2 linked regions of the Anaeromyxobacter diazotrophicus genome follow. The protein of the gene in region 1 binds, or shares a complex with, the protein of each later gene. Links are inferred from orthologs where the notes say so. Each region holds a gene or a part of one and is shown on either strand. Other genes may lie near its edges. The genes, in order: uvrA and HWY08_RS12060.

Region 1 (3,751 bases):
ATCGAGGCCGATCTCGACCACCGCGCCGCCCGGGGTCGCGCCGAGCTGGACAGCGAGGGGCGCCTCGCCGCCGGCGCGCCAGGCGAAGCCCTCGCCCTCGCCGCGCAGGAGCGCCGCCGTGGCGGCCAGGAGCTCGTCGACCTGGGCCGCCGCCACCCGCAGCGGCGGCAGGCGCACGAGCGGCCACCACTCGCCGTCGCGCGCGTCGTGGTACTCGACCGCGGCGGTCGCGAGCAGGTCGAGCGCAGGCTCGGCCGCGCCGCCGCCGGGGGGGCCGGCGGGCGAGGCCCGGCCCGCCAGGGTCAGCGCACAGCGCAGCGCGCCGCGGTCGTTGCGAAGCTCGGCCATGTGCCCCGTGGAATACCGCCTTTCGCCCGGCGGGGGAACGGCGTGAGCGCTCCGTCGCTGGCCCTGCGGGGCAGAGCCGGTTAAGACAGCGAATCCATGAGCGAGCCCGAAACCATCGTCGTGAAGGGGGCCCGCGAGCACAACCTGAAGTCGGTCCAGCTCGAGATCCCCAAGAAGAAGCTGGTCGTCTTCACCGGGGTCTCCGGCTCCGGGAAGAGCTCGCTCGCCTTCGACACCCTCTACGCCGAGGGCCAGCGCCGCTACGTCGAGTCCCTCTCCTCGTACGCGCGCCAGTTCCTCGGGCAGATGGAGAAGCCCAAGTACGACACCATCCGCGGGCTCTCCCCGACCATCTCCATCGAGCAGAAGGCCGCCTCGAACAACCCGCGCTCGACGGTGGGGACCATCACCGAGGTCCACGACTACCTGCGCGTGCTGTACGCCTCCATCGGGGTCCAGCACTGCCCGAGCTGCGGGCGCCCGGTCGGGAAGCAGACGGCCCAGCAGATCGTCGAGACGCTCCTGGCCATGCCGGAGGGCTCGCGCCTCCTCCTGCTCGCGCCGCTGGTCCAGAACCGCAAGGGTGAGTACCGCGAGCTCCTCGGCGACGCGCACAAGCGGGGCTTCGCGCGCGTCCGGGTGGACGGCGTGGTCCACTCGCTCGAGGAGCGGCTCGTCCTCGACAAGAAGCTGAAGCACGACATCGAGCTGGTGGTCGACCGGGTGGTGGTGAAGCCGGACCTCCGCGCCCGCCTCACCGACTCCGTCGAGACGGCGCTGCGCGAGGGCAAGGGCACGCTCATCGCGGCCGACGCGGCCCAGGAGCAGAAGGTCGGACCGGGGGTCGATCCGGAGGAGTACAAGAAGCACGACCGCTTCTTCTCCGAGCAGAGCGCCTGCCCGGTGTGCGGCCTCTCCTTCGGCGAGCTGGCGCCCCAGAACTTCTCGTTCAACAGCCCGCTCGGCTCCTGCCAGGAGTGCCAGGGCCTCGGCACCCGCGCCGAGATGGACGTGGACCTCATCATCCCCGACCCGTCGCTCACCATCCGCGAGGGCGCCATCGACCCGTGGGCGAGCGGGATGGAGAAGGGCGAGGGCTGGACCTTCGAGTTCGTCGAGCACCTCTCGCGCGCGCTCGGCATCGACCTCGACACCCCCTGGTCGAAGCTGCCCAAGGCGCAGCGCGAGATCGTCCTCAACGGCAACGAGGGGACGAACCGCGCCCGGATCGTCTGGGAGGGGGTGGTGAACCAGCTCCACCGACGGTTCAAGGCGACCGGCTCGGAGGCGATGCGGCGCTACTACATGCGCTACTTCTCCGACAAGCCATGCCCCACCTGCCAGGGCGAGCGCCTCCGGCCGGAGAGCCGGGCGGTGGAGATCCGCGGCAAGAGCATCGTCGAGCTGTCGGGCCTCACCATCACCGAGGCGCACGCCTGGCTCGACCAGCTCGACCTCCAGGGCCACCAGGCGCGCATCGCCGACGAGCTGCTCAAGGAGATCAAGAACCGCCTCAAGTTCCTCCTCGACGTGGGCCTCTCCTACCTCACGCTCGACCGGCCCGGCCCGTCGCTCTCCGGCGGCGAGAGCCAGCGCATCCGGCTCGCCTCGCAGATGGGGTCCGAGCTCACCGGCGTCATCTACATCCTCGACGAGCCGTCGATCGGGCTGCACCAGCGCGACAACGGCAAGCTGCTCGGCACGCTCAAGCGGCTGCGCGACATCGGCAACTCCGTCATCGTGGTGGAGCACGACGAGGAGACGATGGAGGAGTCCGACTGGCTGGTGGACTTCGGGCCGGGCGCGGGCGAGCACGGCGGCGAGATCGTGGCGCAGGGCACGCCCGAGGAGGTGAAGCGGCACCCCGCCTCGCTCACCGGCGCCTACCTCTCCGGCCGGCGAGAGATCGCGGTGCCGGAGCGGCGCCGCGCGGCGCACGGCGCGCTGACCGTCGCGGGCGCGAGCGCGAACAACCTGAAGGACGTGACGGTCAAGTTCCCGCTCGGCACCCTCACCGCGGTCACCGGCGTCTCGGGCGCCGGGAAGTCCACCCTGGTGAACGCGATCCTGCGCCCGGCGCTCACCCGGCTCCTCTACGGCACCCGCGAGGTGCCCGGGAAGCACCAGGCCATCCTCGGCCACGAGCAGATCGACAAGGTCATCGACATCAACCAGCAGCCCATCGGGCGCACGCCGCGCTCGAACCCCGCCACCTACACCAAGGTGTTCGACCTCATCCGCGAGGTCTTCGCCCAGACCCCGGAGGCGCGCGCCTTCGGGTACCAGCCCGGCCGCTTCAGCTTCAACGTGAAGGGCGGCCGCTGCGAGGCGTGCCAGGGCGACGGCATGAAGCTGGTGGAGATGCACTTCCTCGCCGACGTGCTCGTGCCGTGCGAGGTGTGCCACGGCAAGCGCTTCAACGAGGCGACGCTGCGGGTCCAGTTCAAGGGCAAGAACATCGCCGAGGTGCTCGACCTCTCGGTGCACGAGGCGATGGCGCTGTTCGCGAACCACCGCGAGATCCTGCGGGTCCTGCAGACGCTCGACGACGTCGGCCTCGGCTACGTGAAGCTGGGGCAGCCCTCCCCCACCCTCTCCGGCGGCGAGGCCCAGCGCATCAAGCTCTCGCGCGAGCTGGCGCGGGTCGGCACCGGCCGGACGCTCTACATCCTCGACGAGCCGACCACCGGCCTGCACTTCGAGGACACGCGCCGCCTGCTCCAGGTGCTCGACCGGCTGGTGGAGGCGGGCAACTCGGTGGTGGTGATCGAGCACAACCTCGACGTCATCAAGTGCGCCGACTGGGTGGTGGACCTCGGCCCCGAGGGCGGGGCCGGCGGCGGGCTCGTCATCGCCGAGGGCACGCCGGAGCAGGTGGCGGCGGCGAAGGAGAGCTCCACCGGGCACTACCTGGCGAAGGTCCTGCGCGCGCACCGCGCCCGCCGGCCCGCCACCGAGCGCAGCGCCTGAGCCTGGTCATGGACAGCAGCGCCCCCGTCCTGTAGGGCGGGGGTTCGCCGCCCGCCGTGCCGCGGCGGGCGGGACGAGCCCCGCCCCTACACGTCGACAGGAGCCCCAGATGCCCACCACCGTCGAGAACCTCCAGGTCGCCTTCGCCGGCGAGAGCCAGGCCAACCGCAAGTACCTCGCCTTCGCCCGGAAGGCGGAGAAGGAGGGCTACCCGCAGATCGCGAAGCTGTTCCGCGCCGCCGCCGAGGCCGAGACGATCCACGCGCTGGCGCACCTCGGCAACATGGGCGGCGTCGGCTCCACGCTCGAGAACCTGCGCGCCGCGGTCTCGGGGGAGACCTACGAGTTCACCGAGATGTACCCGCCCATGGTGGCGCAGGCGCAGGCGGAGAACCACAAGGCGCGCCACATGCTGGGGTTCGCCAACGCCGCG
Region 2 (4,685 bases), on another replicon or contig:
GCCGCGGCGAGCGGCGTGCCCGCCGACGGGGGCGCGGGCGCGTCGAGCGCTCCGCCGCAGGCGGCCAAGACGAGGCCCAGGGCCGGGATGAGGCGCGCGGCGCGCATGCGGGGGGAGGCTGCTCCTCTCGCGGGCCCGGCCCGTCCGAGCCAGGCGCCGCCTTGCGTTGAGTCTAGCGACCGCTCTCCAGCCGATCAAGAAAGGGGGATGTCCGCGCACCACCGGGGCGGTGCTGCGGCGCGGTGCGGAATCCCCCGCCGGGTCGCCCGCGGTGCGACGGCACCGCCTGGCCCCACCCGGGACGGCGCCGGGGAGGGGGCGGGCGCGCTCCGCGCCCGGGCGTTAGAATGTGAGAGGCACCCGGACGCGGCGTGGATCGGCGCGGGCGCATCCTCGAAGTCCCACCGGACCTCGGCGACGCGGGCGCGGCGAAGGACGGCTCGCGACCGGGTGCTTTTTCGCGGCCGCCCGCCGGAACCTCACCTAAGATGCCGCCCCCCGTGGCCTTTCCCCAGAGCGACGCCGAGCGCGGCCCCGCCGCCGCGACGCCGAAGGACCTCCTCGAAGCGCTCGCCAGCCGCCGCGCGGCCGATGTGACCGGCCTCTCCGCCGCCGCGCGCGGCTGGGTGGCGAAGGAGCTCCTCGGCCGCTCGCGGGGCGCCGGCGCGAAGCTCCTCCTGGCGGTGACGCCCGGCGAGGACGAGGCGGACGAGCTGGCCCGGGACCTCGGCTTCTTCCTCGGGGGCGCGGCCGGCGATCCGCCGGCGGTGCTGCGCCTCCCGGCGGATCCGGTGCTGCCCTACGACGACCTGTCGCCGGACCGCGCCCTGGAGATGGACCGGCTGGCGGCGCTGGGGCGGCTCTTCCTCGCGCCCTCGTCGGTCAAGGCGGTGGTGGTCTCGGCGCGGGCGCTGGCGCGCCGGATGGTGCCGCGGGCGGTCTTCGAGCGCTACACCGAGCTCCTGGGGAAGGGCGTCAGCGTCGACCGCGAGGCGCTGGCCGCGAAGCTCGTCAGCATCGGGTACACGCGGGTGCCGCTGGTGGAGGACCCGGGCACCTTCGCCGTCCGCGGCGGCATCATCGACCTGTGGAGCCCGCTCGAGGAGAAGCCGGTCCGGCTCGAGCTGTTCGGCGACGAGATCGAGAGCGTCCGCGCCTTCGAGGCGGAGGGCCAGCGGACGCTGGGCGAGGTGGCCGAGGTCACGGTCGGCCCGGCGCGCGAGGCGCTCTTCACCGACGAGGCGCGCGAGGCCGCCAAGGCGGCGGTGCGCGAGGCGGCCGAGCAGGTGGACCGCCCCACCTCCCGCGTGCGCGAGGTGCTCGAGGCCATCGACGCCGGCACCCCCTTCTTCGGCCTGGAGGCGCTCCTCCCCGGCTTCCACCCCGGCGGCCTCGCCACCCTCTTCGACTACCTGCCGGCCGAGGTCGTGTGCTGGGTGGACGGCGCCGAGGCGGTGTCGGGCGCGCTCTCGGAGCTCGAGGCCGAGCTCGCCCGCGAGCACCAGGCGACGCTTGGGCGCGACGACCTCGCCCTGCCGCCGCGGGCGCACTTCCTGGCCGCGGCGGAGGCGGAGGCGGCGCTCGCCGCCCGGCCGGTGGTGCGGCGGCACGGCGTCTGGCTCGGCGCCGGGGAGCCGCTCCGCTTCGACTTCGGCGACACCGCCTCGCTGCGCGGCGAGATCCAGGGGGCGCACGGCGACGAGGGCGCGCTGGCGCCGCTCTCCCGCCGCCTCGAGGACTGGCGCAAGCGCGGCCTCGCCGCGGTGGTCGCCTGCTCCTCGCGCTCCGCCGCCGACCGGCTGAAGCGCCTGCTCGAGGACCGGCGCATGGCGGCGCGCTGGCACGACGGGCCGCTCGGCGACCCGGCCGCGCTCTACGACCCCGGCGTGCACGCGCACCTCCTCCTGGGCGAGGTGTCCGGCGGGTTCGTGGACCCGCCGGCGCGGCTGGCGCTCCTCTCCGACGAGGAGATCTTCGGCCGGCGGGTGAAGAAGCGCGCCCGCGCCACCAAGCTCGAGAACACCTTCGCCGCCGCCTTCCGCGAGCTCAACGAGGGCGACCTGGTCGTCCACGTCGAGCACGGCATCGCCCGCTACCAGGGCCTCACCAAGATGCAGATCCGCGGGGTGGAGGGCGACTTCCTCGTCCTCGCCTACGAGGGCGCCGACCGGCTCTACCTGCCGGTCTCGAAGCTGCGGCAGGTCCAGAAGTTCACCGGCGCCTCGCCCGAGGCGATGCGGCTCGACCGGCTGGGCGGCAGCTCCTTCGCGCTGCGCAAGGCGCGGGTGAAGGAGCAGCTCCTCAAGATGGCGGCCGAGCTGCTCGACCTGTACGCCGCCCGCTCCGCCCACCCCGGCTTCGGCTTCAAGGAGCCGGACGAGATCTACCGCGAGTTCGAGGCCGAGTTCCCGTACGAGCCCACCCCCGACCAGGCGAAGGCCATCGAGGACGTGCTGGCCGACATGACCGGCCGGCGAGCGCAGGGGCAGGCGGAGAAGCCTGGCCAGGAGCGAGCGGGGGGTCCGGGGGGGCTTCATCCCCCCGGTACGAAGCCTCCCATGGACCGCCTGGTCTGCGGCGACGTCGGCTACGGCAAGACCGAGGTGGCGATGCGCGCCGCCATGCTGGCGGTGCTCTCGAAGAAGCAGGTGGCGATCCTCGTCCCCACCACCGTCCTCGCCGCGCAGCACGAGCGCAACTTCCGCGAGCGCTTCAAGGGCTATCCGGTGCGCATCGAGGCGCTCTCCCGCATGAAGGAGGGGGACGAGATCCGCGCCGTGCTGAAGGACGTCGCGGCGGGCAAGGTGGACGTCGTCGTCGGCACGCACCGGCTGCTCGCCGCCGACGTCTCCTTCAAGGACCTCGGGCTCATCGTGGTGGACGAGGAGCAGCGCTTCGGCGTCGCGCACAAGGAGCGCCTCAAGAAGCTGCGCAAGCTCGTCGACGTGCTCACCCTCACCGCGACGCCCATCCCGCGCACCCTGCACATGAGCCTGGCCGGCGCGCGCGACCTCTCCATCATCGCCACCCCGCCGGAGGACCGGCGCGCCATCCGCACCTTCGTGATGAAGTTCGATCCGCTGGCGGTGAAGGAGGCGATCGAGCAGGAGCTGCGGCGCGGCGGGCAGGTCTACTTCGTCCACAACCGCGTCCGGTCGATCGCGGCCATGGAGAAGTTCCTGCACGACCTCGTGCCCAAGGCGCGCGTCGGGGTCGCGCACGGGCAGATGGGCCAGCACAAGCTCGAGCAGGTGATGGGCCGGTTCGTGGAGCGGGAGCTCGACGTGCTGCTCGCCACCTCGATCATCGAGAGCGGCCTCGACATCCCGGCGGCGAACACCATCATCGTGAACCGCGCCGACCACTTCGGCCTGGCGCAGCTCTACCAGATCCGCGGCCGCGTCGGCCGCAGCCGCGAGCGCGCCTACGCCTACCTGCTCGTGCCGGCGCGCCGGCCGGTGACGAAGGACGCGCAGAAGCGGCTCGAGGTGCTGCAGCGCTTCAGCGAGCTCGGGGCCGGGTTCAAGATCGCGAGCCACGACCTCGAGATCCGCGGCGCCGGCAACCTGCTCGGCAAGGATCAGTCCGGCCACATCGAGGCCATCGGCTTCGACCTCTACGCGCAGATGCTGGAGGAGGCGGTGCGGGAGCTCAAGGGCGAGGCGCCGCGGGAGGACATCGACCCCGACGTCCAGCTGCCGCTCCCCGCCTTCATCCCCGACCCCTACATGCCGGACGTGCACCAGCGCCTCTACTTCTACAAGCGCTTCGCACAGGCCGGCACCGACGAGGAGCTGGACGAGATCCGGGCCGAGATCGTGGACCGCTACGGCGACCCGCCGGACGAGGTGGACGCGCTGCAGGCGGTGATGCAGGTGAAGGTGCGGCTGCGCGCGCTGCGCATCCGGGGGCTCGAGGCGGGGCCGGGCCGGATCGTGTTCACGCTCGGCGACGCGGCCGCGCTCGACGCCTTCCAGCTCGCGAAGCGGGTCCAGGCGAGCCAGGGCGCGCTCCGGCTCACCCCGGACATGAAGCTCGTCGCCCACGTCGCGCCGGACGGCAAGCTCCGGGCGCCGGCGGCCGCGAAGGCGCCCGCCGCGACCACCGCGCCGCGCCCGACCGCGGCCGCCGCCAAGGCGGCGCGCGCCCAGGCGGTGCAGGCCGCCATGCAGAAGGCGATCGCGCAGGCGCGCCCGGCCCCAGCCGCCGCGCCGGCCGGCCTCACCCCGGCGCAGGAGGCGGCGCAGGGGCGTGAGCTCCTCCTCGGCGTGCGGACCGTCCTCGCCGAGCTGGCGAAGGTGGCGAGCTGACGCCGGGCCGGGGCGCGGAGCGCGGGCTCATGCCCGCCGCGGCCGCGCGCTTAGTTGATCCCTTGACCGGACTGTGCTTTTTGTTGCCGGCCCCGCCCCACCCGGGCCGGCCGCCGGAACAAGCCGGCCGGACCGCGCGTTTCAGGGGGTCGCCACTTCCTCACCCACCACAGGAGCATCGACCCATGTTCCGTAGAGCCTCTCTCGTCCTCGCGCTCGCGGCTGCGCTGGCCTGCTCGAAGGGCCCCGCCAAGAAGGGCCCGGTCGTCGCCTCGGGCGGCGGCGTCACCATCACCGCCGACGAGCTCAAGGCCCGCCTCGACGAGCAGTCGCCGATGATCCGCGCCAGCTTCCAGAGCGCCGACCGGAAGAAGC

What was found.
Region 2: the proteins of uvrA (region 1) and HWY08_RS12060 are in contact, whole or in part, in a crystal structure (PDB 4DFC), measured with the Escherichia coli proteins. The link is inferred for Anaeromyxobacter diazotrophicus from one-to-one orthologs.

The regions. Positions count from the first base shown.
Region 1 is NZ_BJTG01000014.1:33,747-37,497, forward strand. Bases 63-3,518 are described here. They hold uvrA (excinuclease ABC subunit UvrA), read left to right. Parts: upstream 63-444; coding sequence 445-3,318; downstream 3,319-3,518. Other genes in these bases: HWY08_RS20915 (hypothetical protein), read right to left, coding at 63-348; HWY08_RS20925 (rubrerythrin family protein), read left to right, coding at 3,428-3,518. Also shown: more of HWY08_RS20915, read right to left, coding at 1-62; more of HWY08_RS20925, read left to right, coding at 3,519-3,751. UniProt on the Escherichia coli protein: The UvrABC repair system catalyzes the recognition and processing of DNA lesions. UvrA is an ATPase and a DNA-binding protein. A damage recognition complex composed of 2 UvrA and 2 UvrB subunits scans DNA for abnormalities.
Region 2 is NZ_BJTG01000005.1:191,398-196,082, forward strand. Bases 121-4,510 are described here. They hold HWY08_RS12060 (transcription-repair coupling factor), read left to right. Parts: upstream 121-500; coding sequence 501-4,310; downstream 4,311-4,510. Other genes in these bases: HWY08_RS12065 (peptidyl-prolyl cis-trans isomerase), read left to right, coding at 4,496-4,510. Outside these bases: HWY08_RS12055 (tetratricopeptide repeat protein), read right to left, coding at 1-107; more of HWY08_RS12065, read left to right, coding at 4,511-4,685. UniProt on the Escherichia coli protein: Couples transcription and DNA repair by recognizing RNA polymerase (RNAP) stalled at DNA lesions. Mediates ATP-dependent release of RNAP and its truncated transcript from the DNA, and recruitment of nucleotide excision repair machinery to the damaged site.